One region of the Ferrimonas sp. SCSIO 43195 genome, then DNA from elsewhere that is predicted to be linked to it. Evidence: predicted binding sites of a transcription regulator. Region 1 holds the regulator's gene; each other region holds the start of a gene.

What was found. The regulator MetJ, encoded in region 1, represses methionine synthesis genes. The targets are predictions, from matches to a motif close to TAGACGTCTAGACGTCTA.
Region 2: metK (methionine adenosyltransferase) is a predicted target of MetJ. The motif match lies at 3,025-3,042, and genes of this name have one in related genera.
Region 3: metA (homoserine O-succinyltransferase) is a predicted target of MetJ. The motif match lies at 1,659-1,676, and genes of this name have one in related genera.

What each region holds. Positions count from the first base shown of each region.
Region 1 covers NZ_CP072679.1:4,429,046-4,435,126, forward strand. The annotation lists gene metL (bifunctional aspartate kinase/homoserine dehydrogenase II) at 1-1,026, opposite strand, end outside; gene metB (cystathionine gamma-synthase) at 1,038-2,183, opposite strand; gene metJ (met regulon transcriptional regulator MetJ) at 2,364-2,681, shown strand; gene J8Z22_RS20480 (porin family protein) at 2,800-3,357, opposite strand; gene J8Z22_RS20485 (malic enzyme-like NAD(P)-binding protein) at 3,619-4,866, opposite strand; gene rpmE (50S ribosomal protein L31) at 5,242-5,454, opposite strand; gene priA (primosomal protein N') at 5,710-6,081, shown strand, end outside.
Region 2 covers NZ_CP072679.1:502,636-508,716, forward strand. The annotation lists gene J8Z22_RS02460 (ion transporter) at 1-508, opposite strand, end outside; gene J8Z22_RS02465 (hypothetical protein) at 528-1,673, opposite strand; gene metK (methionine adenosyltransferase) at 1,781-2,935, opposite strand; gene speE (polyamine aminopropyltransferase) at 3,487-4,347, shown strand; gene speA (biosynthetic arginine decarboxylase) at 4,361-6,081, shown strand, end outside.
Region 3 covers NZ_CP072679.1:3,736,906-3,742,986, forward strand. The annotation lists gene J8Z22_RS17250 (PAS domain-containing methyl-accepting chemotaxis protein) at 1-559, opposite strand, end outside; gene metA (homoserine O-succinyltransferase) at 696-1,625, opposite strand; gene J8Z22_RS17260 (SDR family oxidoreductase) at 1,791-2,516, shown strand; gene ompW (outer membrane protein OmpW) at 2,576-3,205, opposite strand; gene J8Z22_RS17270 (YbaY family lipoprotein) at 3,450-3,848, opposite strand; gene J8Z22_RS17275 (sodium:alanine symporter family protein) at 3,926-5,287, opposite strand; glycine riboswitch at 5,387-5,495, opposite strand; gene J8Z22_RS17280 (acyl-CoA thioesterase domain-containing protein) at 5,671-6,081, opposite strand, start outside.

The DNA.
Region 1 (6,081 bases):
CAGCGCCAACGACAACGACTGCGGGTAACTGGCCAGAGGCGTAATCCCCTGTTGAGCCAACCACCCCAGCAAACGGCCAAAGTCCGTGGCCTCTCCCTGCCACTGATGCAGCGCCACCTGGTTCAGGCTGGTGACCACCGGCTCGGTTTGCTCGCTGCCCGACGGCAGGATGCGGGTATAGTCGGCGTCCGGGGTAAAACTGGACCGAACATTGAGGGTCAGGTTCACCTGCCGCAGCGGCTGCAAGCTTCGACAGTGCAACACTGGCGACCCCAGCTTGGCCAGTTGATCGGCCTCGTCGAGACTGAGGCTGGATTGCAAGCGGGCGTCGGTCAGCACGTTGGGGTCGGCATTATAGATGCCGGCGACATCGGTCCAGATGGTCACCTCGGCCACCTCCGCCAGCGCGGCAATCAAAGTGGCGCTGTAATCGGAACCGTTGCGCCCCAACAACCGGGTGCGGCCGCCGCCATCACTGCCGTAATAGCCGGTGATCACCAGCCGCTGATTGGGGCGCTCGGCCAGACAGCGGTGCAACCGCTGTGCCGACCCCGCCCAATCCGGCTGTGGCTGTACCCCGGCGTGCAGAATCAGGAAATCACGGGCATCCAGTGCCGTGGCGGGTGCCCCCTGCTGACACAACAACGCCGCCAGCAACCGCGCTGACCACAACTCACCAAAAGCCTGAACCTCGGCACCGTCGACGCCCTGACTTTGCAGCAACTGCTGCAACTGCCGCTGATCCGCGTCCAAGGCCGCTGCCAGGCCGGCGCCCTGCTCACCGAGCAGGGCCTGCACCAGTTGCTGCTGGAAGCCGATCACCGCCTCCAGCTCCGGCTGCCAGGCCAGATCGCTGCTGGCCAGAGCCACCAGTTTCAACAGCGCGTTAGTGGTCTTACCCGCCGCCGACACCACCACCAGATCGCCACACTGGCCCTGGGTTTGAATGACGTGGGCCACTCGCCGATAGCACTCGGCATCGGCCAGGCTGGATCCCCCGAATTTATGAAGCTGCTTACCGCTCACTCTGCTGCTCCTTATCCCAGTGCCTGACTCAGATCCGCCACCAAATCCTCGCTGTCTTCAATGCCGACCGACAAACGAATCAGAGTCTCCTCGATGCCGGCAGCCACACGGGCCTCGGGATCCATGGCCGCATGGGTCATGGTGGCAGGGTGTGCCACCAGGCTCTCGACCCCGCCCAGGCTTTCCGCCAGCGAGAACAGTTGCAAGCGACTGAGGAAGGCGCGCACTTCGGTTTCGCCCCCCTTAAGCTCAAAACTGAGCATGGCGCCGAAGCCGGATTGCTGACGCCGGGCCAACTCATGACCGGGGTGGCTTTCCAGTCCGGGATAGTGCACTCGGGCCACCGCCGGGTGCGCCTGCAACAGCGCCACCACCGCTTCGGCGTTGGCCTGGTGCTGCTTCATCCGCAATGGCAGGGTTCGAAGGCCACGCAGGGTCAGGAAACTGTCGAACGGCGCACCGGTGATCCCCAGGCAGTTGCCCCACCAGGCCAGTGACTCTGCCAACTCCGGGTCTTTGGCCACCACCGCGCCGCCCACCACATCGGAGTGGCCGTTGATGTACTTGGTGGTGGAGTGAATGACAATGTCGGCCCCCAGAGTCAACGGCTGCTGCAGCACCGGCGACAGGAAGGTGTTGTCGGCCACCACCAGGGCACCGACGGCCTTGGCCTGCCGAGACACGGTCTCCACATCCACCACCCGCAGCAGCGGGTTGCTTGGAGTTTCCAGCCACACCATTTTCGGATTCAACGCCAATGCCTGCGCTAGGGCGGCTTCGTCGCCTTGATCGACCACCGACAACTCGAAGGCACCTTTGGCCGCCAGGTTAGTAAACAGACGGTAGCTGCCGCCATAACAGTCGTGGGGCACCACCAGGCGCTCGCCGGGCTTCAGCAGGCTGACCGCCAGGGTCACTGCCGCCATGCCGGTGGCGGTGATCACCGCATCGTGACCTTGCTCCAGCTGGGCAATCGCCGACGCCAGGGTGTCCCGGGTCGGGTTGCCGGAGCGGGTGTAGTCGTACTGGCGGGGCTGGTTGAAGTCCGCAAAGGTGTAGTTGCTGGACAGGTAGATGGGTGGCACCACGGCGCCATGAGTCAGATCGCTGTCGATGCCCTCACGGGCGGCAATGGTGGCTGGCTTTGGGGTACTCATCCGTGGCTCCTGATTATTCTGTGATCGCAAGATGTCTGGACGTCCAAAGTAACCAATCTAAATTTGGGCGTCAAGGCGTTTAGACGTCTAAACGTTTATAGGTTAAGATGTCGACAAGTTGACTCCACCGCCGGAGTCGTTAAAATTTGCCCCGTTAACTTACGTTTAAGGCAGCTAAGAATGAGCACAGAGTGGAGTGGTGAATACATCAGCCCGTACGCAGAGCACGGGAAAAAGAGTGAACAGGTGAAGAAAATCACCGTGTCCATCCCCTTGGGTGTGTTGAAATTGCTGACCGACGAGCGTACCCGACGCCAGGTCGGAAACCTGCGTCACGCCACCAACAGCGAGCTGCTGTGCGAGGCGTTTCTGCACGCCTTCACCGGTCAACCGCTGCCGGTCGATGAGGATCTGAGAAAGGATCGCCCCGACACCATTCCCGCTGCCGCCAAAGAGCAGATGGAAGCACTGGGCATCACCTGGGAAGATCTGGACTGATTGCTGTCTGGCATCACAGCAATGCGGCCGCCACTGGGGCCGTTTTCGCTGCCCGCCAGCCTTGCTGAGCTGAATACAAAAAAGGGGGCCTGATGGCCCCCTTTTGATTGCAGACTGTTTAGAACTGGTAGTGCAGGCCCAGGTTGATCTGGGACAGATCAGTATCGATCTCAATACGACTGAAGTCTTCGTGCTCCAGATCGCCGCTCATAGACTCATAACCCAGACGCAGGTTGAGGTTGTCGGTCAGGGCCGCGTTCACCCCCAGGCCCCACATAAAGCCGACACCGTAGAAATCCTGATCGCCAAGGCGGGTATCGACACTCACCAGCATGCTGGCCAGGCCCAGTTTGCCGTAGACCGAGAAGGTGTCATTGATAACAGCGGTAAACTTCGGCGCAATGGTGAACGCCGCGGCATAGGCTTCGTCTTCATCTTCCAGCTTGTAGTCGCTGGTCACGAACAGCGTCGATTCCAATCCGAACCACTCGTTGAAGTTGTAGCCGCCGTAGGCACCAAAGCCCGCTTCCGACTTATCAAAATCTTCCACTTCCAGGGTGGTGCTGCTGACAAAACCGCCCACATAGAAGCCGGTCTGATCCACTGCCGCCATAGCGGCGCTGGAGCCCAACATGGCCAGCAACACCAACCCGGAACCGATTGTTCTTTTCATCATCTCTCCAAATACCATCGGGGTTAATCCGATAAGATATCATGAGCGAGTGCAATCAATTAAACAATTTAAACATGTAAATCAGTAACTTATTATTAATAACGACAGACTTTGCATCCGCACTGAATAGCCATGCACAGCGAATTCTGCCGCCGATGCTGTCGCACTGAGGCCTGCCGACCAATTCACCGCCAGTGACAAGGTGGGGTGTTACTCAAAAAAAAAGGCAGCGCCCTGCGCTGCCTCAATTGTCGCCGGTCGGCGTTAATCGATCATGTAGTGGTCCGGCAGGGTCTCGATCTCCGCCACACCGGACTCAATGGCCGCCTGGGCCACCGCCTTGGCCACTCGAGGCAGCAGGCGTGGATCCATCGGCTTGGGCAGCACGTATTCGGCACCAAAGCTAAGGCTGCTGACCTGGTAGGCATCCAGTACCGACTGCGGTACCGGCTCCTTGGCCAGTTCACGAATCGCTTCCACCGCCGCCACCTTCATCTCGTCGTTGATGGCCCGGGCACGAACGTCCAGGGCACCACGGAAGATGAACGGGAAGCACAGCACGTTGTTGACCTGGTTCGGGTAGTCGCTGCGACCGGTTCCCATGATCACATCCGGGCGTGCGGCCTTGGCCAGCTCGGGACGAATCTCCGGATCCGGGTTGGAGCAGGCAAACAGCACCGGCTTGTCGCCCATCAACTTAACCTGCTCTTCGGTCAGCAGATCCGGGCCAGACACCCCCACAAACACGTCGGCATCCTGAATCACATCTGTCAGGGTGCGCTTATCGGTGTTGTTGGCAAACAGCTTCTTATACTCGTTGAGGTCATCGCGACGGGTGTGAATCACCCCTTTGCGATCCAACATGTAGATTTTTTCGCGCACGGCGCCGCACTTAATCAGCAACTCCATGCAGGCAATGGCCGCCGCACCGGCGCCCAGGCAGATGATGGTGGATTCTTCCAGCTTCTTGCCCTGAATCTCCAACGCGTTGAGCATGCCCGCCGCGGTCACAATGGCGGTGCCGTGCTGGTCATCGTGGAACACCGGTACCTGGCAGCGCTCAACCAGCTGCTTCTCGATTTCAAAACACTCCGGTGCCTTGATGTCTTCCAGGTTGATGCCGCCGAAGGTGTCGGCAATGTTGGCGACGGTATCGATAAACTCTTCCTGAGTGCGGTGCTTCACCTCAATGTCGATGGAATCGATATTGGCGAAACGCTTAAACAGCAGAGACTTGCCTTCCATTACCGGTTTCGAGGCCAGAGGGCCCAGGTTGCCCAGACCCAGAATCGCGGTGCCGTTGGTGATCACCGCAACCAGATTGCCTTTGTTGGTGTATTTATAAGCATCTGCAGGGTTGGAGGCGATTTCACGAACCGGTTCAGCAACACCCGGGCTGTATGCCAAAGCCAGATCGTGTTGTGTTTCCGCTGGCTTTGTCAGGGCAATACTGATTTTGCCGGCAACGGGTTGGGCGTGATATTCGAGCGCTTGTTCGCGGAGGTCTGCCATTCTCTTAATTCCAGTCACTACATTTATTTTAAGGGAGGGGTACAGTCGCATGAAACCTTACTCCTCTGGCCTGAATTTGCAACCGATGTTGTCATTAGCGCTTGATATAACAGGCAATTCCGACCAGTTTCATTGCCAACAAGGCAAAAGTAACAAAATACTCATGCATCGTTCAGTAAAAGTGACTAAATGAAAAAATAAACTAATTCAGCACTGACAGTAATATAGGGAAAAATGTCAGTTTAAAGGCGAGTTTTGGCTATTTGAATGGTAAAAAAGACTGACCAATTTAAATAGTCTGTTTGGGTCGAATTTATTTCAGACCTCAACGAAAAAGGGCACCCAATGGGTGCCCTTTTCCTAAAACGGGTCGGCTTACTTGGAAGACAGCGCGCCGAAACGTTTCTTGAACTTGTCCACACGGCCGCCGGTGTCCAGAACTTTCTGCTTACCGGTGTAGAATGGGTGACAAGAAGAACATACGTCCAGGTGCAGATCTTTACCTACGGTAGAACGAGTCTTGATTACGTTACCGCAAGAGCAAGTAGCATTGATTTCAGCGTACTCTGGGTGAATACCTTGTTTCATTGGGAAAACCTCAGTTAAGGCCGTATCGCTATCCGATCCAAAGCCGGACACCATACGTCGTTATTGACAATTTTAAGGCGCGTAATGGTACATGATGTAACCAACCGCCGCAAGCATCAATCCGCCTCCATAGTATCATTGTTCCAGCTCTGATAGGGTAGTCAGGCGCCGTGGTAGGATCCCTGCGATGGCAGCAAAAACCGGGTCCCGCCAGCACCCGGATCGCCCATGCCGCTACTATAATGAGACAGCTCAGTGTACATTCAGGTCGCCCTGCCCGTTCCCCTTCGCCAACTGTTCAGCTATTTACCTGCTGCTGACCAACCACTGCCGCAGCCCGGCTGTCGGGTCGAAGTGCCGTTTGGCCGTCAATCGATGGTCGGCGTGGTGGTGACCATCAGTGACCACAGCGATCTGCCGGACAACAAACTGAAACCCATCGACCGGGTGCTGGACCCGGCGCCGGTGCTGGACGACACCCTGTGGCAGTTGTCCCGCCTGGCGGCGCGGTATTATTGCAGCCCCATAGGCATGGTACTGAATCAGCTGCTGCCGGTGAAACTGCGACAGGGAGAGTCGGCGCAGCCACAGCCGATCAAGCTGTGGCAACTGACCGAGGCCGGCCGC
Region 2 (6,081 bases), 870 kb from region 1:
CGTACATGATCGAGCCCATGATGCAGGCCAACAGCAGCACGAAGGTGAAAAAGACGGTGATCTTTCTCAGCGAGGCCTTGATGGAGCGCCACAGCATGTTGGCTTCCGCCAGATAGCGAATCGCCTTGATGATTCGAAACACCCGCATCACCCGCAGTAGCCTCAGTACCAGCAGGTACTGACTGCCAGGCAGCAGCAGTTGCAGGTAGCTGGGCAGAATCGCCAGCAGATCGATGATGCCGTAGAAGCTCTTGGCGTAGTGGCCGGGTTTCGGCGAGGCCCACAATCGCAGCAGGTACTCGAAGGAGAACAGCAGGGTGAAGCCCCACTCGGCATAGCGGAACCAGGGGCCCCACTGGGCCTTGAGGGCATCGATGGAGTCGAGCATCACCACCACCACGCTCAGGCCGATGGTCAGCAGCAGCGCTATGTCGAAGCGCTTGCCCGCCGGGGTGTCGGTGCCGAAGATGACGTCGAAGACTCGCTCTTTTAAGCTGTTGTATTGCATGGAACAGGGGGTCTCAAGGTTAAAGGGCGGCAATGGCCTGGGTTAGCATCGCCTCAATTTGGCGGACGATGGCGGTTTCGGTTTCCCGGTCGTACTGGGCGATGCGCGGGGTGTGGATGTGGCCCACGCGCGTCGGGCTGCCCAGTTGATTGGCTAGCAACACGGCGCGGTAGCTGATCTCATTGGACAGGTAGCCGCCACCGGAACCGGACACTGAGGTTTGGCCATCCAGTTGCGCCAGGGAGTCCGGTTGCCACTGGCCTTTCTCCAGGGTGGCGATGTGGCGATTGTCGTTGATGGCCCAGGGGCCGTCGGCTTTTTGCATGGCGCTGACCGGCAGGGAGAACTCCACAAATTCCGGTCCGTTCAGCGGCTGGTCCAACAGCCGTGGCGGCAACGGTGCCTCTTTAGTGGCGCCGGTGAGCACATTGCGGTTGCCCGGTGCGGCGGCACTGCGGTTGCGACCGGGAAAGCGCTCAAGATCGAAATCGTCCCGGCCCATGGAGACTGTGGCCACCATGTCGACGTGCGGGTGGCGCAGATAGGGGGTCAGCAGCGATTCGATCATGCCCTGGTCGAAGTCCTCGAACCGTACCGGAATCATCGCCGTCTGAATCTGTGCCTTACGGCCGTTGAGCGTCAGGGTGCGGCCATCCAGCGCCAGCGCTGCCAGGCCGGAGGGGTTGGACTGATTCAGGTGGCGGTCGAGGAAAAAGGGATCGAAGCCGGTCACCAGGATTTTCACCTCGGCGTCGTCGTCGAAGTGGATGTCGCCGAAGCCTCGGGAGCTGCGCTCAAAGCCGTCGATTGCCGCCTGCGTTTGGGCGTCGCTGGCGCGAAAGGCCGGCGCTTGCTGCTTGAGGTCCCTGCGCAGTTGCAACCGGCTCCAGTACAGGGGCCGGTCATCCATGTGGCCGGACTGCACCAGTGTTACCGCCTGTCGCCATAACCTCTGGCCGGAGTCGGCTGCCGCCTGGCTCAGGCTGGCTTCGTTGCGGCTGCTGCGGTGTTGTACCACGCCGGTATCCAAGCTGGTCGCCAGTGGCGTTAATAGCTGCGGCAGCTGTTGGGCCACATCGGCCACTCGTTGCTCCTCTACATCCAGGGGCAGGGCAGACAAGGGCAGGCTGGTGCAGAGGGTCAGCAGGGTGGTGAGCAGGCGCATTGGGGACTCCGTGTCGGGGTGAGAACTGAGCAGTAAGGGTATCCTAGTTTGCCCTGAAAACGAAAAAGCCCCGGCCGTGGCCGGGGCTTGCTGTTTGTCGGGGCGGATTACAGGCCGGCGTCGGCGCGCAGGGCTTCCGCTTTGTCGGTTTGCTCCCAAGGGAACTCGACACGGCCGAAGTGACCGTAGGCTGCGGTCGGCGCGTAGATAGGACGCTCCAGCTTCAGCATCTCGATCAGGCCGTATGGGCGCAGGTCGAAGTGGCGACGAACCAGCTCGATCAGCTTCTCTTCTGGCAGCTTGCCAGTGCCGAAGGTTTCGATGCTGATGGAGGTGGGCTCTGCCACACCGATGGCGTAGGACACCTGAATTTCGCAGCGGTCGGCCAGGCCAGCGGCAACGATGTTCTTGGCCACATAGCGAGTGGCGTAGGCTGCGCTACGGTCTACCTTGGATGGATCTTTACCGGAGAAGGCACCGCCACCGTGACGCGCCATGCCGCCGTAGGTATCGACGATGATCTTACGGCCAGTCAGGCCACAGTCACCCATGGGACCACCGATAACGAAACGGCCGGTTGGGTTGATGTGGAACTTGGTGTCTTTGGTGATCCACTCGGTAGGCAGAACGGGCTTGATGATGGTGTCCATCACTCCGTCACGCAGATCGGCAGTGGAAACGCTGTCGCAGTGCTGAGTAGACAGTACTACGGCATCGATGCCAGCTACGGTACCGTCGGCGTTGTAGGCGAAGGTCACCTGAGACTTGGCGTCAGGACGCAACCAAGGCAGAGTGCCGTTCTTGCGAACTTCGGCTTGGCGCTTCACCAGACGGTGAGAGTAGGTGATAGGCGCTGGCATCAGTACGTCAGTTTCGTTGCTGGCGTAGCCGAACATCAGGCCCTGGTCACCGGCACCCTGCTCACGTGGGTCAGCTTTATCAACACCTTGGTTGATGTCTGGCGACTGTTTACCGATGGCAGACAGCACCGCACAGGAGTTGGCGTCGAAACCCATGTCGGAGTGGGTGTAGCCGATGTCACGGATGGTCTGACGGGTCACTTCTTCGATATCAACCCAGGCAGACGTGGTGATCTCGCCACCCACCATGACCATGCCGGTTTTAACATAGGTTTCGCAGGCGACGCGCGCTTTGGCGTCCTGAGCCAGGATGGCATCCAATACGGCATCAGAGATCTGGTCCGCGATTTTATCCGGATGGCCTTCAGAGACAGACTCTGAGGTAAATAGGTGACGTGCCATGGCAATCAACTCTCAAATTAGAAACAGGGGGCAGATGCTGGAAAGTGACGCTGCGACGCCTTGGTTTCAAGCTCGCAACATTAGACGCATCTACATCTAGACGGCTATTTTATGTGTTTGGATTTCAAAATCCAGTGAAGTACAGCATATTTTTTGCCGAATCTTGGTGGGCTTGTCAGTTTAACTTGCCAGTTGTGCCGAATTGGCCGGGGTTGTGGCCCGGTTCGATGGGGCTCGATGAGGGCCGGAAAAATTGCCGGGCGGGGTATGGTGCAAATGGAAAAATGGGAGTATAAAGCGCTCAGTGGCAACAGCCCCAATACTTACGATTAACTGACTGAGGTTTTATGGTTCTCGTGGCGTAAGCCGCTCAACCCTGATTGGCGTTGAAGCGGCATCCCGTAGGATAGGAATACATCTATGATCATCTCCCCTGTTTCAGGGCCTGTTCCGGCCCGCTCGCGACCCGTCACCTCTGTTGTATCTACACTGTCTTTGTCTCTGTGCCCCGGCGTGGGAGCATGGATGTTATCTGGTTCGGAGAGAGCGTCATGAGTGACACCCAATACCTAGAGACCCTGTACCCGGGGTATGGCCAACAGTTTGCTATGGACACGGTGTTGTTCCGTGCGCCGACTGAGCACCAAGAGTTGATCATCTTTGATAATGAACGCTTTGGTCGGGTGATGGCGCTGGACGGCATCATTCAGACCACCGAAGCCGATGAGTTTATCTATCACGAGATGCTGACCCATGTGCCGATTCTGGCCCATGGCAGTGCCAAGAAGGTGCTGATCATCGGCGGCGGCGATGGCGGCATGTTGCGCGAGGTGATCAAACACCAGGCGGTGGAGCGAGTGGTGCAGGTGGAGATCGACCATACGGTAATCGAGATGTGCAAGCAGCACCTGCCTAACCACAGCCAGGGTGCGTTTGACGATCCTCGGGTGGAGATCGTTATCGATGACGGCAAGGCGTTCGTGCTGGGCTGCCAGGAACAGTTCGACGTGATCATCTCCGACTGCACCGATCCCATCGGTCCCGGCGAAGCATTGTTTGAGTCCGATTTCTATAAAGGCTGTAAGCAGTGCCTGACCGAAGGCGGCATTTTTGTGGCTCAGAACGGCGTGCCCTTTATGCAACAGGGCGAAGCCGAGACCACCTACCAGCGCCTGGCGCCCTATTTTGCGGATCGTCACTTCTACGTGGCGGCGGTGCCCACCTACATCGGTGGCGCCATGAGTTTTGCCTGGGCCAGCGACAATGCCGCGGCCCGGCAGGTGGATGTGGAGCTTCTAAGCCAGCGATTTGCGGCGGCGAAGCTCGACACCCGTTACTACAACCCGGCCATTCATGTGGGCAGCTTTGCACTGCCACAATACCTGGTCGACCGTCTGGCTAAAGTCAGTTAGTTGGAGAGCGCCCGTGAGCTGGAGCGTCCAAGATGCGCAGCATCTTTATAATGTGCCCTATTGGGGACGTGGTTATTTTCAGATAAACGACGACGGACAGGTTGAGGTACGCCCCAACCCCGCCGAACCTGAGTGTAAGGTAGCGCTGACCCGATTGGCGGAGCAGCTGGCGACGGAGCGTGGCGCTCAGTTGCCGATGCTGGTGCGTTTTCCGCAGATTCTGCACTCCCAGGTGCAGGGGTTGTGCAGTGCCTTTACCACCGCCATCGACGATTATGGCTATCAGGGCCATTATCTGGCGGTGTACCCGATCAAGGTGAATCAGCAGCGCACCGTGGTGCAGGGGCTGCTGGCCGGTGGTGGCCAGTCTCTGGGGCTGGAAGCCGGTTCCAAACCGGAGTTGCTGGCGGTGCTGGCGATGGCCCAGGACAGCGCCCAGGTGATCGTCTGTAACGGTTACAAGGACCGCGAATACGTGCGCCTGGCCTTGCGCGGACAGCAGCTGGGTTACCAGGTGTTCCTGGTGATCGAGAAGATGTCGGAGCTGAAGCTGGTGTTGGAGGAAGCCCGCGAGCTGGGGGTGACTCCGCTGCTGGGGGTGCGAGCCCGCCTGGCGTCCCAGGGCAAGGGCAAGTGGCAGGCGTCCGGGGGCGAAAAGTCCAAGTTCGGCCTGTCGGCGGCGCAGATTCTGAAGCTGGTGGAGACCCTGCGTGAGGCCAATCGCCTCGATTGCCTGCAGTTGCTGCACTTCCATCTCGGCTCTCAGATTGCCAGCATTCGCGACATTCAGAAGGGGCTGACCGAGTGCGGCCGCTTCTATATGGAGCTGCGCAAACTGGGGGCGCCGATCACCACGGTGGACGTGGGTGGCGGCCTCGGGGTGGATTACGAAGGAACTCGCAGCCAGAGCAATTGCTCGGTGAACTACTCGCTGCAGGAGTACGCCAACAACGTGGTGTACGCCATCGGCGACGTCTGCCGCCAGTACCATCTGCCACACCCCAGGCTGATCTCCGAGTCCGGCCGGGCCATGACCGCGCACCATGCGGTGCTGATTGCCGATGTGATCGGGGTCGAGGCCTATGAGCCGGAGACGCTGCCGGCGCCGGGTACCGGCGCACCGCTGGTGCTGAAGAACATGTGGCAGACCCTGGAGGACGTTCGTGAGCACACCGATGCTCGGGCCCTGGGGGAGATTTACCACGATACGGTGAATGATCTGGCGGATGTGCACGCCAAGTACAACTACGGGCTGCTGGATCTGTCCCAGCGGGCGTGGGCGGAGCAGGTGCACCTGCAGGTGTGCTATCAGGTGTCGCGGGAGTTGTCGCCCAAGAACCGCTCTCACCGGCCGATCATCGACGAGCTGAACGAGAAGCTGGCGGATAAGTTCTTCGTTAACTTTTCTCTGTTTCAGTCGTTGCCGGATGCCTGGGGCATCGACCAGGTGTTTCCGGTGTTGCCGCTGTCGGGGCTGGACACCAAGCCGGACCGGCGGGCGGTGATACTGGACATCACCTGTGATTCCGATGGCACCATCGATCAGTATGTGGATGGTCAGGGGATTGAAACCACTCTGCCGATGCCCACATGGAGTGCCGAGCACCCGTACCACGTGGCGTTTTTCATGGTCGGGGCCTACCAGGAGATCCTGGGGGACATGCATAACCTGTTTGCCGATACCGACGTGGTGGACATCAAACTGGATGAGCGGGGCAATGCCGAGGTGGTGGA
Region 3 (6,081 bases), 690 kb from region 1:
AGAACAACGCCAGCATCGACGCCACCATCAGCAGGCCACACAGTACCACCCAGGGCTGGAACAGCCAGGCGACCCCGACAAATCCCAGAGTCAGAATGACACCGCTGAGCCAGCGTTTCTGAGCCAGAGTCAGATGGCGGGACAGGGATTTTCCCGCCGACAGGCGCCGATACAATGCCGTGGCCCGATGCTTGAGATTGGCGCTGGTCGCCCGCCGCACCGATTGGTACCCCACCACCTGACCATGCTCAAAGATCGGCGTTACAAAGGCATCCACCCAGTAGTAACGGCCATCTTTGGTGCGGTTTTTCACGATGCCCCGCCAAGGCTGTTGGGCTTTCAGTTTCTGCCACAATTCGTCGAAGGCCTGCGGTGGCATGTCCGGATGGCGGACCAGATTATGATTGTGGCCGATGAGCTCCTGCTCACTGAAACCGCTGATGTCGATAAACGCCGGATTTGCGTAGGTGATGACACCACGCAAATCGGTAGTGGAGACCAACTCCTGTCCCTGAGGAACCACGACTTCTTCGTTGACGACGGAACGCTCTCGTCTCATGTGACCTACATCCTGTAGTTAATTATCCAATGTCTACTCGGGTCACATTTTACCTATTGCCAAGGGATAGCGCCATCTGTTAGGGGCGGAAATCTTTTTCCGCCCCTAGTTTAAAAAACCATATTTATCAGTGGTTTTATTCGGTTTTTTGATGAAGTGAATTCAGATCGTAGGGGGTTTGCTGATAGACACAATAGTTAAGCCAGTTGCTGATCAACAAGGCGCCATGGGCATGCCAACGGGCGTGGGGCGGCTGGGTTGGATCATCCTTGGGGTAGTAGTTTTTCGGCACCTGAGGACTGCCACCGGCGGCTCTGTCGCGTCGATACTCATCCTGCAATGTGGTGCGGGTGTACTCGGGATGACCGGTGACAAACAGGTTGCGGTTGTCCTCACTGACAACCAGGTAGGCCCCGGCCTCATCGGATTCTGCCAACACCTGCAACTGGTCGTGGGCCTTAAGCCGGTCCAGGCTGACCTGGGCGTAACGGGAGTGCGGTACCCAGAATTCGTCGTCGAACCCCCTCAGCAACGGCACATGGCTGTGCACCCGGCGATGACGAAAGACCCCGGAGATCTTATCGTCCCGCAGGTACCGTTTAATGCCATACAAGTGATACAGAGCCGCATGAGCCGCCCAGCACAAAAACAACACCGAGGTCGCCCGCTGTTGCGACCACTGAATGATTTCACAGATCTCATTCCAATAACTGACCTGCTCGAACTCGATGTTGCCCAGCGGCGCCCCGGTGATGATCAGGCCATCGTAGTTGTTGTCCCGCACCTCATCGAAATCACGATAAAAATCGTCCATGTGGTCAATGGAGGTGTGCTTGGAAGGCTTGCGGTGAATCCGCAGCAACTCGACATCCACCTGTAACGGCGAGTTACCCAACAACCGCAACAACTGAGTTTCCGTTTCAATTTTATTGGGCATCAGGTTGAGGATCAGTAGCTTAAGAGGCCGAATGTCCTGTGATTCGGCCCGCTCATCGGACATGACAAAGATGTTCTCGCTGCGCAAAATTTCCGATGCGGGCAAACGACTGGGTATTCTGACTGGCATGGCACCTCTCCTCACTTGATACCCTGTTATACCAAGACATCTAGACGGCTACAACTCCAGACAGCCAAAAAATCGACATCCTGCCATTGACGACCCGGGTTAGCCGCAGAAGCCAGGCGCAATAACTGCTATCATTCCGCTACTTAGAATGAAATGAAGGTCGATATGAGCCAACTCTCCGCCATTATCGTCGGCGCCAATGCCGGCCTCAGTCAGATGCTGGCCCACAAGCTGGCCAGTGAAGGGGTTCGCCTGGGTCTGCTGGCCGCCGATCTCGATGCCCTGGCCCCGACCCTGGACAAGCTGCCGGACAACACGTTAGCCAGAGAGATTAACATCTTCGACGCCGACGCCAGCCGCGCGGCGCTGCAGAGCCTGTGGCAGCAGTTTGACGGGGTTCAGCTGGTGATCATCAACACCGCCGCCTCCCACCAGGAGCTGGATCTGCCCTGGGCCGCCGATCGACAGGTACTGGAGGTCAACGTCACCGGTTTCACCGCCCTGGCCAACGCCGCCTTTGCCGAATTTCGCGAGCAGAAATACGGCCAACTGGCCGCCATTACCTCCATCGCCGGCGAGCGCGGCGGCGCCAGCAGTGCCTTCCACGCCAGTAAGGCGTTTCAACAAAACTACCTGCAGGGACTGAGACTGCATGCCCAGCGACTGAAACTGCCGATCACCATCAGCGACCTGCGGCTGGGGTTCATGGAAAAGATGCAGGCTCGGGGCAGCAAGGCCTGGGGCTCAAACCTCAACACCATGGCCACCCAGATCCTCAAAGATCTGAAACGAGCCCGCCACACCAGCTACGTCACTCGCCGCTGGCGACTGATCGCCTGGCTGGGTCGTTGGTTGCCTGAGTTCATCTACAACAAGCGCAAATACAAGTAATCTCAGGGCCAAAAAAAAACGCCGGCATACGCCGGCGTTGTTCATTGCTCGAATGGCAATCAGAACTTGTAACCCACAGACACCATGTACACCCAGGGATCGATGTCGGTTTTGATCTTCACATCATCCCCGGCCAGCTTGAATTCCACGTCGGTCTGAATGTCGATGTACCAGATGGAGGCATTCACCAGCCAGTTGCTGTTGATTTCATAATCGATGCCCACCTGACCCGCCAGGCCCCAGGAATCCGATGCTTCCAAATCGGTCAGGGCGCCGCCCAGATCGTTGGTAAACTCCTCATCCCAGAAATAGGTGTAGTTGATACCTGCACCCACATAAGGACGCAAGTTGCCACTGCCGAAGTAGTACTGGGCCATGACCGTCGGCGGCAGATGGGTGACTTCGGCAATTTTGCCGACCTTTTCCAGACCCACATCGTGCTTAAACGGGCTGGCTGCCAGCACCTCAATGGCCCAGGCGTCGGTCAGCATGTAGGTAAAGTTCAGACCCAGTTGGTTGTCTTCATCCACAGTAAAGGAACCTTGACCGGCCACATCCGGGGAGGATTCATCGGGATTCACCTGAGCCCAACCGGCGCGGACAATAAAATCACCGGCTTCGCGGGCGGCAAAGGCTGGGGCAGACAGGGAAGCCAGAACCAGGGCGGCTACGAGGGTTTGTTTCATCATTATTCTCACTCCATGAAAACTCGGAAACCAAATTCATGCGGTTTCCCAACAAGTTGCGAAGGAATGTAACAACTAAGAGGTATTGATTTTTTGATCTAAAACAGGCTTTGATTTGCTAATTGCGCCCTAGCAGCTTTTTTTGATCGTGAAAAGTGACCAGGCTCACTTTCGAACAACAAAAAAGGCACCGAAAGGTGCCTTGGCGCAAAATTTGCGAGTCTCAAGAATCCGCCTCGAACCGCGATCAGCGCAGCACCTCCATGGTCACCGTAGCCACCTCTTCGCCATTGGTGATCACCGGGTAGCGCTGATAGGTCTGCAGTACCAACTTGTCTTTAATTTTTAACATCGCCACCACCACGTAGTCGGCATCATCATCGATGCTCTCCTTAGGCAGCTGAAATTTGAACAACGCCGGCAGCTTGGCGACACTGAAACGTTTTTGCGCCAGGATACTCCCCGGTACCTTGGCATCAATAATGGCCACGGTAATCACCGCCTCCTGAGGCAGGGTGGTCACCCCGTTGGCACCGGCCAGGCCTGCCACACTCACCATATCCTGATGCTCAAGCTCAGGTCCGCTCACGGTAACGCAGCCGGTCAACACCAACAGTAACACCGCAGTCAGCAAGGATTTATACATAGAAAAAGCTCCAGTTATCTGGAGCCTTTATACCAAATCTGCGCTGCGGCGAACAGTCGCCGCAGCGCTCAGCCCCTCTAGCCGGGCTGTTGAACACCGGTCACAGGCTGACGGGCGGCGAAGTAAGCCAGGGTGTCAGCCACCACCTCTTTACGCAGCAACAGCAGCGCAATCAGGTTCGGTACCGCCATCAAACCATTCACCACATCCGCCAGCAGCCAGATCATGTCCAGTTGCAGCAGGCCACCCACGGCCACCAGCGCCACAAAGCACCAGCGGTAAGGCAAGCGGGCGCGTTCGCCCCACAGAAACAGCACGGCCCGCTCGCCGTAGTAGTTCCAGCCCAGGATGGTGGTAAAAGCGAAAAACAACAGCGCCAGGGTAATCACCTGCTGGCCCACTGTCGCCGACAGGCCGGAGGTAAAGGCCGACGACGTCATGGCCGCTCCGGCCAGCTCCCCCTGCCAGGCGCCGGTCACGATCAGCGTCAGGCCGGTAAGGGTGCAGATGACAATGGTATCGAAAAACGTTCCCGTCATGGACACCAGGCCCTGCTCTACCGGAGAGTTGGTACGGGCCGCTGCCGCTGCCATCGGCGCGCTGCCGAGGCCGGATTCATTGGAAAACACCCCGCGGGCAATACCGAACTGAATCGCCATCATCACCGTGGCACCAGCGAAGCCGCCGCCGGCCGCCTGAGGGGTAAAGGCCGCTTCCACCACCAATGCCGCCGCCGCCGGCACCGCCGCCCAGTTCAGTCCCAGCAGCATCACGCAGGCGATCACGTAAAACACCGCCATGGAAGGCACCAGCGCAGTAGCCACCTTGGCAATGCGCTTAACGCCGCCAAGGGTTACCAGGGCCACCAGGATCGCCAGCGCCGCCATGGAGAACCAGTCGGGAATGCTAAAGGCGATGCGGGCGCCGTCGACGATGGCATTGACCTGCGGAAAGGTACCGATGCCGAAAAACGCCACTCCAAGGGTAAAGAAGGCAAACAGCTTCGCCAACCAGGCTTTGCCGGTACCGTGGAGGATGTAATACATGGGTCCGCCCACCTGCTGTCCGCGCTCATCCTGACGACGGTACTTCACCGCCAGCATGCATTCGGCGTACTTGGTGGCCATGCCGGCAAACCCGGCCATCCACATCCAGAACAGGGCGCCCGGGCCCCCAAGCTTGATGGCGGTGGCCACGCCGACGATGTTACCGGTGCCGATGGTGGCCGCCAGGGCGGTGCACAGGGCCGAGAAACTGCTGATGTCGCCCTGGGCCTGATTCGGCCTCAGCATCAGTGAGATCGCCAGTGGCAGTTTTCGCACCTGCATCAGGCGTAACTGGTAGGTAAAGTAGCAGCCGGTGCCCACCAGCAGGATCAGCAACGGCGGTCCCCATACCCAACTGCTTAGGGTGGACAGTGCGTGTTCGATTGTGTTCATTGATTGTCTTCCTCAGTGTGACATCTTAACTACACAGAGGAGAACCATGCCGGACAGACAGATCCGAGGATCCGTCCTTTTGAAAGGAAAAAAATTGAGCAATGTCACCCTGTCCTTTTGCCTGAGCGTTTGACTCGCCACCGCCCTAGGGGGTGTCGAGCTTGCGCCTTCGGCGTCCAAGTCAATGGATCTCTCCAGAGGCCCGTCCAGTAACAGTCCATATCGGCAGAAGCCGACGCCTGAAAGATTTACTTCTTCGGCGGACGCAGTGCGTCACTCTCCTATTACCTTCATCCGGGTTTCCACCCGCCAAGGTGGAACTGCATACGTTAGCAAAAAGCGCGCCGTTTAGGCGCGCTTTTTTGGTGATTATTGTCACATAATCAGGATTTTCGGTGCATCTGTCTAAGCAACCCTTCCTGGGCCGAAGATGCCACCAACTGCCCCTGCTGATTAAAAATCTGGCCCCGAACCAGGCCGCGGGAGTTCATGGCATTGGGGGAATCGACGGCGTACAGCAACCACTGGTCGAACGCCACTGGACGGTGGAACCACATCGAGTGATCGATGGTCGCCATCTTCAATCCCGGCGTCAGGTAAGACACCCCATGGGGTTGTGCCGCGGTCACCAGGAAGTTCAGATCCGACGCGTACGCCAGCAGGTGCTGCTGCAGGGACTGGTTGCTCGGTAACGGGCCATTGGCCTTCATCCATACATAGCGCACCGGCTCACGGGGTTCCGGTTTCAACGGGTTGATGGGGTCCACCAATCGAATCTCGATGGCGGTATTGTT